One region of the Kitasatospora sp. NPDC059648 genome, then DNA from elsewhere that is predicted to be linked to it. Evidence: riboswitches for the same ligand, from Rfam matches in the RefSeq annotation. Region 1 holds a riboswitch; each other region holds the start of a gene.
What was found. Region 1 has a riboswitch for cyclic di-AMP ahead of ACFV1W_RS01555 (transglycosylase family protein). Riboswitches for the same ligand answer to the same signal wherever they lie in the genome.
Positions count from the first base shown of each region.

Region 1 (2,190 bases):
CAGGCGGTCGAGAGGGGCCGACCGGTCGGTCGGCCCCTCTCGAAGGGTCTCAGCCGAGGTGGAGGACCTGGCCGGGCACGATCAGGTTCGGGTCTCCGCCGACGGTGCCGCGGTTGCCGTCGTACAGCGCCTGCCAGCCGCCGGACACGCCCTGGGCGGCGGCGATGCCCGACAGGGTGTCACCGGAGCGGACGGTGTAGTCGTGGCCGGTCTGCGGGGCAGGGGCCGGCTGGGCGGCGCGCGGGGCGGCGTGCTTCGGGGTGTACTGCTGGGCCGGCTGCGTCTCCGGCTGCTCGGCCTTCTTCGGCGCGGCGTGCTTCGGCGCGTACTGCTGGACCGGCTTCGGGGCGGCCTTGGGGGCCTGCTGCTTCGGGGCGGCCTTGGTGGCCTGCTTCGGCGCCTGCTGCTTGGGGGCGGACTGCGCCTTGGTGTCCGAGGAGGTGTCCACGGCCGCCGGGGCGCCGCCCTTGCTCAGGCCGGCCTTCTTGGAGCAGACAGGCCAGGCGCCCGGGCCCTGCGAGGCGAGCACCTTCTCGGCGACCGAGATCTGCTGCGCCCGGCTGGCCTGGTCGGCCTGCGGCGCGTAGGCGGTGCCGCCGTACGCCTTCCACGTGCTGGGGGTGAACTGCAGGCCGCCGTGGAAGCCGTTGCCGGTGTTGATGCTCCAGTTGCCGCCGCTCTCGCACTGGGCGACGGAGTCCCAGGCGGAGGCCGGGGCGGCGGAGGCGCCGGTGGCGGTGAGGAGCGGCAGCGCGAGTCCGACGCCGGCCACACCGGCGACGGCGATCGCCTTCTCGGCCTGGGTGCGACGACGATGACGGCCAGATCCAACGAGCAGCATGAAGAGGTCCCTCTCCGCACGCCTGCGAGGTGAGCTGTCGGGTTCGGACCGGGAGGTGGCCCGGCCGCCGGCGGCGGAAACGATTCCGCTCGGGCGGCTTCACCCCAAGCCGTTGGAGGAACGGCAACAAACCTGGTTCCCCCGCCCCTGCCCAGGGTCTGGTCGGTTTCCCGTGGCGCGGCGGGCAGGATTCGGCGTTCCGCGCACGAGGTCCGCAGCTGCGAACTCCAGGGAGACTAGACAGATCTTCAGACCGATCACAAGCTCATATCGCCGACATCACACAAAAATCACGGCCCGTGTTCGATCGCCTACCAACAGCTGGGCTTTGTCCGGTTTGATGGCCGTTCATACTGCTGTCACCGCGCGGAATACGACGTCACATCAGTGTGTCGGACGCTCAGGGAGGGCGTGCGGCGAGCGTGGCTCGGGACTGAATTCGACCGGAAGTTCGCGCAATCCGCGCATGATCAGGCCACCGCGCCAGCGCAGGTTCTCCGGGCTTTCGGCCAACCGCAGATCGGGCAGCCGGGAAAGCAGGGTGGCCAGCGCGGACCGCCCCTCCAGCCGGGCCAGCGGGGCCCCGATGCAGTAGTGGATGCCGTGCCCGAACCCCAGGTGGGGGTTGTCGCTCCGGGCCAGGTCGAGGGTGTTCTCGTCGGCGAACCGGGCCGGGTCGCGGTCCGCCGCCGCCAGCACCACCAGCACCGGGTCGCCGACCGGGATCTCCACCCCGCCGATGGTCAGCGGCGCGGTCGCGAACCGCCAGGTCGCCAGCTCCACCGGTCCGTCGTAGCGCAGGAGTTCCTCGATCCCGGTCTCCAGCAGTGCCGTCTCGCCGCGCGCCACCGACTCCTGCAGCAGCGCCCGCTGGTCCGGGTTGCGCAGCAGCGCGTACGTCCCGTTGCCGATCAGGTTGACCGTCGTCTCGAACCCGGCGAAGAGCAGGATGAAGGCCATCGCCGCGGCCTCGTTCTCGGTCAGGTGCTCACCGTGGTCGCTCGCCCGGATCAGACCGGAGATCAGGTCGTCGCCGAGGTCGGCCCGCTTGCGGTGGATCAGCTCCAGCAGGTACGCCCGCATCCGCTTCACCGCCCGCCCGACGCCGCCGCGTTGGCCGCCTCCATGGCGGATCATCATTCCGGCCCAGTCGCGGAAGTCGTCCTGGTCCTCGGCCGGAACTCCGAGCATGTCGCAGATCGCGTAGATGGGGAGAGGGAAGGCGAACTCGTGGATCAGGTCCGCCGAGCCGCGCTGCGCGAAGCCGTCGATCAGCCGGTCGGTCAGCTGCTGCACCCGCGGCGCGAACTCGGCCACCCGGCGCGGGGTGAACGCCTTCGACACCAGGC
Region 1 covers NZ_JBHWDU010000001.1:334,217-336,406, reverse strand. Annotated here, with positions in the region: gene ACFV1W_RS01555 (transglycosylase family protein) at 50-841, opposite strand; cyclic di-AMP (ydaO/yuaA leader) riboswitch at 847-1,015, opposite strand; gene ACFV1W_RS01550 (cytochrome P450) at 1,226-2,190, opposite strand, start outside.

Region 2 (2,190 bases), on a different contig from region 1:
GGCGGTCCGGCGGCCGGGGGTGCGCAGGGCGGCGACCAGCCCGTCCACGTAGGCGTCGAGGTCGGCGGGCCGGGGGCCGGGGAAGGCCATCTTGCGGAGGTAGTAGCCCCAGACGGCGGGCCACCGGACCATCGCGGCGCCCACGACGGCCATGACGCCCTTCATGAGCGCGTTCGCCCGGTGCTCGACGAAGGCGTCGATGAGCGCGATCCCGGCGACCCGCTGGGGCGCGTCCCCCGCGAGCTTGACGACCGTCGCCCCGGTGTAGGACTGCCCGACCAGGACGGCCCGCTCGATGCCGAGGTGGTCGAGCAGGGCGAGGACGTCGGTGGCGACGGCGGAGGGGCTGTAGTCGTCCCAGACGATCGAGGACTCGCCGAAGCCGCGCAGGTCCATGGTGATGACCCGGTGCCCGGCCGCGGTGAGCAGCGGGTGGAGGTGCCGGTAGGCGCGGCGGGAGTCGAGCATCCCGGGGAGCAGGACGACGGGGGTGCCGTCGCCCTGCCGGGTGTCGTCGTAGGCGAGGCGGCCGCCGGGGACGTCGAGGTACTGGGTGCTCGGGGTGATGGTGCCGTTCATGGTGGGCCTCCACGGGCTCGCTCGCTGCTGCCAATAGCCGTAAAGCTATGGCTAATAGCTTTAGCCGTCAAGCGCCCGGCTCCGCACGGGCCCCGCTCAGACCCCCTCGACCTTGAACGGGTCGTGCTCGCTCAGCAGCTTCTCCAGTCGGGCCTGGTCGACCCGGGCGACGGTGTCCGAGGACTCCTGCCGGTCCCGGATCACCTTGGCCAGCGTGAACGCGGAGGTGACGGTGTAGAGGAGGCCGATCCCGAGGAAGGCCCGGGTCCAGCCGCCGACGGGAAGGTAGGCGATCCCGGCCGCGAGGGCCGTGCCGGAGATGGCGAAGGAGAGGACGGCCTGGACGTAGTACGCGGCGGTGGTGCGTGACTGCATCGGTGCGTTCATGGCGCCAGGATGCGTCGGGGCGGCCGGGGTGCACATGAGTAGGAGTACTCAGATGAGCCGGGCGGCTGAGGGGTCGTTCGTTGACGTCCGATCACCCGTTCCCCCGCAGTCGCGGACGGACGGCTTGGAATCAGAGCCTCCTAGGATTAACGTTTGATAACGCAGCGCGGTCGTCAACGCCGTACCCAGACGGCACCGTGCGCCGTCGCCTAATCCCGCCGGCCGGCCTCCGGGCAGGCCAGGGAGCCGGGGAACCACGTTCCCTGGGGTGAATCGGCGGGGCCCCGGCCCGGCCGTAGGAGACCTTCCTGCTCCGAACCCGTCAGCTAACCCGGTAGGCGCGAAGGAAGGAAAGGAGCGCCCTCCGTGGCGTCGACGCACACCCCGGCACACCCGGCCGGCCCCGCAGCCGGTACCCAGCTCCTCGACCACCCCGGCCCGAACGGCTCCGAGCCCCGCGACTCCGGCTCCGCCGGTCCCGCGAACCACGGCGCCCCCTTCGCCCCGGAGGCCGAGCCCAACCGCCACCGGATGCCGCGTCAGACCCGCGGGGCCTCCCCGCTGCTCGGCGTCACCGCCGTCGCCGCCACCCTGGGCGCCACCGGCTTCGCCTCCGCGACCCCGGCCGCCGCGCCCGCCGTCGAGGCGCCGGACGAGGCCCCGGTCGCCCTGGCCGCCGACCCCGGACTCGCGCTCGCCGCCCGGATCCAGCAGCAGGCCGACAGCCAGCGCACCGCCGCAGAGGAGAGCGCCCGGGTGCAGGCCGCCCAGGAGGCCGAGGCCAAGGCCGCCGCCAAGGAGGCCGAGGCCAAGCGCGCCGCCGAGGAGGCCGAGCGGACCAAGGCCGCCGCCCTCACCCTGCCGGTGAAGGAGTACAACCTCTCCGCCCACTACGGCCAGAGCGCCCGCTACTGGGCCCACCTGCACACCGGCCTGGACTTCGCCGCCGACACCGGCACCGCGGTCCACGCGGTCGGCCAGGGCACCATCACCTCGGCCGGCTGGTCCGGCGCGTACGGCTACCGGATCGTCGAGACCCTGCCCGACGGCACCGAGATCTGGTACTGCCACCTGTCCTCGATCATCACGGGCTCCGGGCAGGTCGCCTCGGGCCAGCAGATCGGCAAGGTCGGCGCGACCGGCAACGTCACCGGCCCGCACCTGCACCTGGAGGTCCGCCCGGGCGGCGGCGCCCCGGTCGACCCGGAGACCTGGCTCCAGCAG
Region 2 covers NZ_JBHWDU010000018.1:26,311-28,500, reverse strand. Annotated here, with positions in the region: gene ACFV1W_RS13930 (alpha/beta fold hydrolase) at 1-579, opposite strand, end outside; gene ACFV1W_RS13925 (YiaA/YiaB family inner membrane protein) at 676-966, opposite strand; cyclic di-AMP (ydaO/yuaA leader) riboswitch at 1,163-1,321, shown strand; gene ACFV1W_RS13920 (M23 family metallopeptidase) at 1,333-2,190, shown strand, end outside.
Region 2: another riboswitch for cyclic di-AMP. It lies ahead of ACFV1W_RS13920 (M23 family metallopeptidase); the one in region 1 lies ahead of ACFV1W_RS01555 (transglycosylase family protein).

Region 3 (2,190 bases), on a different contig from region 1:
GGATGCACGAGCTCCTCACCGCGGCCCAGCACGGCCTGCCGGCCCACCGGAGCTAGGCGCACAGCTCCGGCCGCGGTCGCCGACGGCGAACGAGCAGGTGGCGGCCGGCCCTTGGAAGACCGTCACCGCCCCGGGGCCCGACCGCCGCCGCCCCGGCCGGCGCATACCGGCCCCGAGCTTGTCCCATCGCAGGAGACAGCCGGGGTGACGCCACGCTCGAAGCACCGAACGCCGCGGGGCCGAAAACGGCAAGGGCCGGCCCGGCTTCGGGGAAGATGTCCCGTGAAGCCGGGCCGGCCGTGGGCGTGTCCCGCGCCCATGTCCACTATCGCGGCGGTCATCCGGTCGAGCGGTCACCCGACATGACCATCCCGGAGGACCGTTTCGCCCCCGCGACAGCGGTGGTTCCTGAAACCCGGTGGGGTCAGAGCGCGACGCCGTGCGCCCGCAGGTAGGCGACCGGGTTGATGTCCGAGCCGTAGTTCGGACCGGTGCGGACCTCGAAGTGCAGGTGCGGGCCGGTCACGTTGCCGGTGGCGCCGGAGAGGCCCAGCTGCTGGCCGACGGTGACGCGCTGGCCGATCTTCACGCCGATCACGGACAGGTGCGCGTACTGCGCGTACTTGCCGTCCGCGAGCTTGATCTCGACCTGGTTGCCGTAGGCGCCGCCGTTGCCGGCCTGCACCACGACGCCGTTGGCGATCGCGCGCACCGGGGTGCCGGTGGAGCAGACGAAGTCCTGGCCGGTGTGGTGGCCGGAGGCCCACATCGAGCCGGCCACGCCGTAGGCCTCGCCCAGCACCGGCTTGGCCAGCGGGGCGACGAAGCCGGAGCTGACGACCTTGGCGGCCGGTGCGGCCGCGACGACCTGGGCAGCGGCGGCCTGACCGCTCATCGTGGTCACCAGCGGCAGGACGAAGGAGGCACCGGCGACGGTGGTGGCGATGCCGATGCGGGCGGCACGGGGCAGGGCGAAACGGGGCAGGGCGAAACGACGAGCCTGTGCAGGCATGGGATTTCCTCTCCGACGCCTGCGAGGTGAGCTGTCGGGTTCGGGCTGGAGTTGCCCGGCCGCATGCGCGGCTTCACCCCGAGCCGGTCCTGGACGTCCGCGCCCTGAAAAGCACGAACTCCGGTCCGGCGACTTACCTGTGGGTCCCCCGCTCCTGCCGTACAGAGCTCAGTTCGAACCACCGGGCAGCGGCAGGACTCGGCGTTCCACCCGGCGGATCCGTCCGGACTGGCCGGGCGGTCGCTGAACTAAAACTCATCCGTTCGGGGGACGCAATGTCGATCTCTCGAACCGGCAATCGACGCCCGCAACGCGGTGACCCTCCGAATGATCCGCCACACCGTACGTGCACAATCCATTCACCCCGCGCCACTGATCCGCGACCCTGCGCCGATCACCACACCCCCGCGCGACCATCCGTTCACGCACCGTCCCCGACCGACACGCCTCCCGGTGACCCTTGTCACGTGCGCCCCACGGGGCGCAGGATCGGGCCGTGACCACCTCCGAAGCCGGCTCCCTGCGCCTGGGCACCGCACGGGGACGCTGGGTGCTGCTCGCGACGGTGCTCGGCTCCAGCATGGCGATGCTCGACGGCACCGTGGTGAACGTCGCCCTGCCCCGGATCGGCACCGACCTCGGCGCCTCCCTCGCCTCCCTGCAATGGACCCTGAACGCCTATCTGCTCACCCTGGCGGGCCTGATCCTGCTCGGCGGCGCGCTCGGCGACCGCTACGGCCGGCGCAAGGTCTTCCTGATCGGCGTGGTCTGGTTCGCCGCCGCCTCCGCGGCCTGCGCCGCCTCCCCGACCATCCACGTGCTGGTCGCCGCCCGAGCCGTCCAGGGCATCGGCGGCGCACTGCTCACCCCGGGCTCGCTCGCGATGCTCCAGGCGGTCTTCCACCCTGACGACCGCTCGGCCGCGGTGGGCCTGTGGTCCGGCCTGGGCGGGGTGTCGGCCGCCGTCGGCCCCTTCCTCGGCGGCTGGCTGGTGGACGGGCCCGGCTGGCGCTGGATCTTCCTGCTGAACCTGCCGCTGGCCGCCGCGGTGATCGCCGTCACCTCCCGGTACGTCCCGGAGAGCCGCGACGAGTCCGCCACCGGCCGCTTCGACGTACCCGGCGCCCTGCTCGCCGCGCTCGCCCTCGGCGCGATCACCTACGCGCTCACCGCCGCCG
Region 3 covers NZ_JBHWDU010000007.1:37,859-40,048, reverse strand. Annotated here, with positions in the region: gene ACFV1W_RS06765 (DUF2470 domain-containing protein) at 1-56, shown strand, start outside; gene ACFV1W_RS06760 (M23 family metallopeptidase) at 425-1,012, opposite strand; cyclic di-AMP (ydaO/yuaA leader) riboswitch at 1,016-1,191, opposite strand; gene ACFV1W_RS06755 (MFS transporter) at 1,593-2,190, shown strand, end outside.
Region 3: another riboswitch for cyclic di-AMP. It lies ahead of ACFV1W_RS06760 (M23 family metallopeptidase); the one in region 1 lies ahead of ACFV1W_RS01555 (transglycosylase family protein).

Region 4 (2,190 bases), on a different contig from region 1:
CGGCGCCCAGCGCCCGGCGCTGGCCCCGCTCGTCATCGGCCCGGAGGCGGACTCCGAGCTGCTCGCCACGGCCGCCGAGGAGACCGGCTGCCCGTCGGCGGCGCCGCTGGGCGCCTACCCGACCGTCGGCCAGCTGATCGCCTCCACCTACCTGGCCGCGCTGCCGACGCCGTCGGCGGAGGAGCTCGCCGAGGCGGAGGCGGAGGCCGCCGCCACCGCCGGGGCCGGGGAGGGCTCCCGACGCGCCCACGCGGCCACTGAGGGGCCCGTGGAGGGCTGACGGACCCGCGCGGCCACCCGTCGCCGCACCCGCACCACCGAAGGGCCCGGAACGACCGCGTTCCGGGCCCTTTTCGCTTGTTCGGATTGCCCCGCAGGCGAGTTAAGCGGCCATTGCCACGTAATGTCCGTTCTGGTGCATTTTGTCGATGAATAGCCGAGGCATCACCGGGCGCTCGAATCCTGGGCACCTTCCAGCCCGACGAGCGCGCCGCTCCACGCTCCAACGCCCCGTCACATCGCTCCTGAGGCGGAGCCAGTTTTGTGAATTCACCGCAGAATTGCCGGAGAACGATCATTTCTGATCATGAAATTCGAGCCGTTCGGCCTTTTTTCGTAAACCGTGATGCGCATCACAGGTATTTGCAGTTCGAACTTAAGTCTGCTTAACGTGCTCCCCGTTCGTGACCACACGGACCCAGTTCATCCGCGACGCCGAGTCCTGCCGTCGGATGTCCTGGCAGCGCGAAAACGCATCACGGCAGGAGCGGGGGAACCACAGGTAAGTCGCCCCGGACCGCTTTCCCGGAAAAGGTCCTGGGCTAGGGGTGAAGCCGCGCCACAGCGCGGCCGGGCAACTCCAGCCCGAATCCGACAGCTCACCTCGCAGGCGTGGGAGAGGACCGCGTCTTCATGCTGCCTTCCAACGGCAACCGCCTGTCCAGCCGCACTCGTCGCGTGATCGCCGCCCTCGGCGTGGCGGGCGTCGGCCTCACCGTCCCCTGCCTCACTACCGGCACCGCCGACGCCGCCTCCGTCGCCACCTGGGACAAGGTCGCCCAGTGCGAGAGCAGCGGCAACTGGAGCATCAACACCGGCAACGGCTTCTACGGCGGCCTGCAGTTCACCTCCAGCACCTGGGCCGCCTTCGGCGGCACCGCGTACGCGCCGCAGGCCAACCTCGCCACCAAGGACCAGCAGATCGCCGTCGCCGAGAAGGTCCTCGCCTCGCAGGGCCCCGGCGCCTGGCCGGTCTGCTCGGTCCAGGCCGGTCTGACCCAGGGCGGCGCCCCGGCCTCCGTCGACACCTCGACGGCCGCCAAGCCGGCCGCCAAGCCGACCCAGAGCCCGGCTCCGGTCGCGGCGCCCGCCAAGCCGGCCGCGCCCGCCCAGGACCAGGCCTCCGGTGACTCCGCCTCGGCCTCCGCCAAGTCCGCCACCAGCGGCTGGGCGAAGCAGCACCCGGCGCAGACCGGCGACTACACCGTCGTCAAGGGTGACTGGCTGTCCTCGATCGCCGAGAAGCACAACGTCCAGGGCGGCTGGCAGCACCTGTACGAGCTCAACCGCAGCACCCTCACCGAGGGCCCGGACACCATCTACCCGGGCCAGCAGCTGACCTTCGGTGACGGCACCTCGGCCCAGGCCGACCAGTCCTCCACCGCCAAGTCCGGCTCGGACTTCACCTGGTTCGACCGCTCGCAGAAGTCCGGCCAGGCTTCGAACGGCGCTGTGGCGGCCGCCAAGCCGATCGCCCAGACCAAGGCCCCGGCCGCCAAGCCCGCCTCGAAGCCGGCCGCCCAGACCCAGGCCCCGGCTGCCACCGGCAGCATGGCCGCCGCGGTCTCCTTCGCCGAGTCGAAGGTCGGCCAGGCCTACGTCTACGGCGGCACCGGCAACGGTGGCTGGGACTGCTCCGGCCTGACCCAGGCCGCGCTGCGCGCCGCGGGCATCAACATCCCGCGCGTCGCCGCCGACCAGGCCGCCGCCAGCACCCACGTGTCGCTGGACAGCCTCCAGCCGGGCGACCTGCTCTTCTGGTCGAACAACGGTCAGAACTCCGGCGTCTACCACGTCGCCATCTACGTCGGCGGCGGCCAGTACGTCGAGGCCGCCAACCCGAGCTCGGGCGTCCGCCTCCAGACCATCGCCAACTGGGCCCCGGACTTCGCCGGCCGGGTCTGAGCACCG
Region 4 covers NZ_JBHWDU010000009.1:2,861-5,050, forward strand. Annotated here, with positions in the region: gene ACFV1W_RS08190 (hypothetical protein) at 1-280, shown strand, start outside; cyclic di-AMP (ydaO/yuaA leader) riboswitch at 742-905, shown strand; gene ACFV1W_RS08195 (transglycosylase family protein) at 913-2,184, shown strand.
Region 4: another riboswitch for cyclic di-AMP. It lies ahead of ACFV1W_RS08195 (transglycosylase family protein); the one in region 1 lies ahead of ACFV1W_RS01555 (transglycosylase family protein).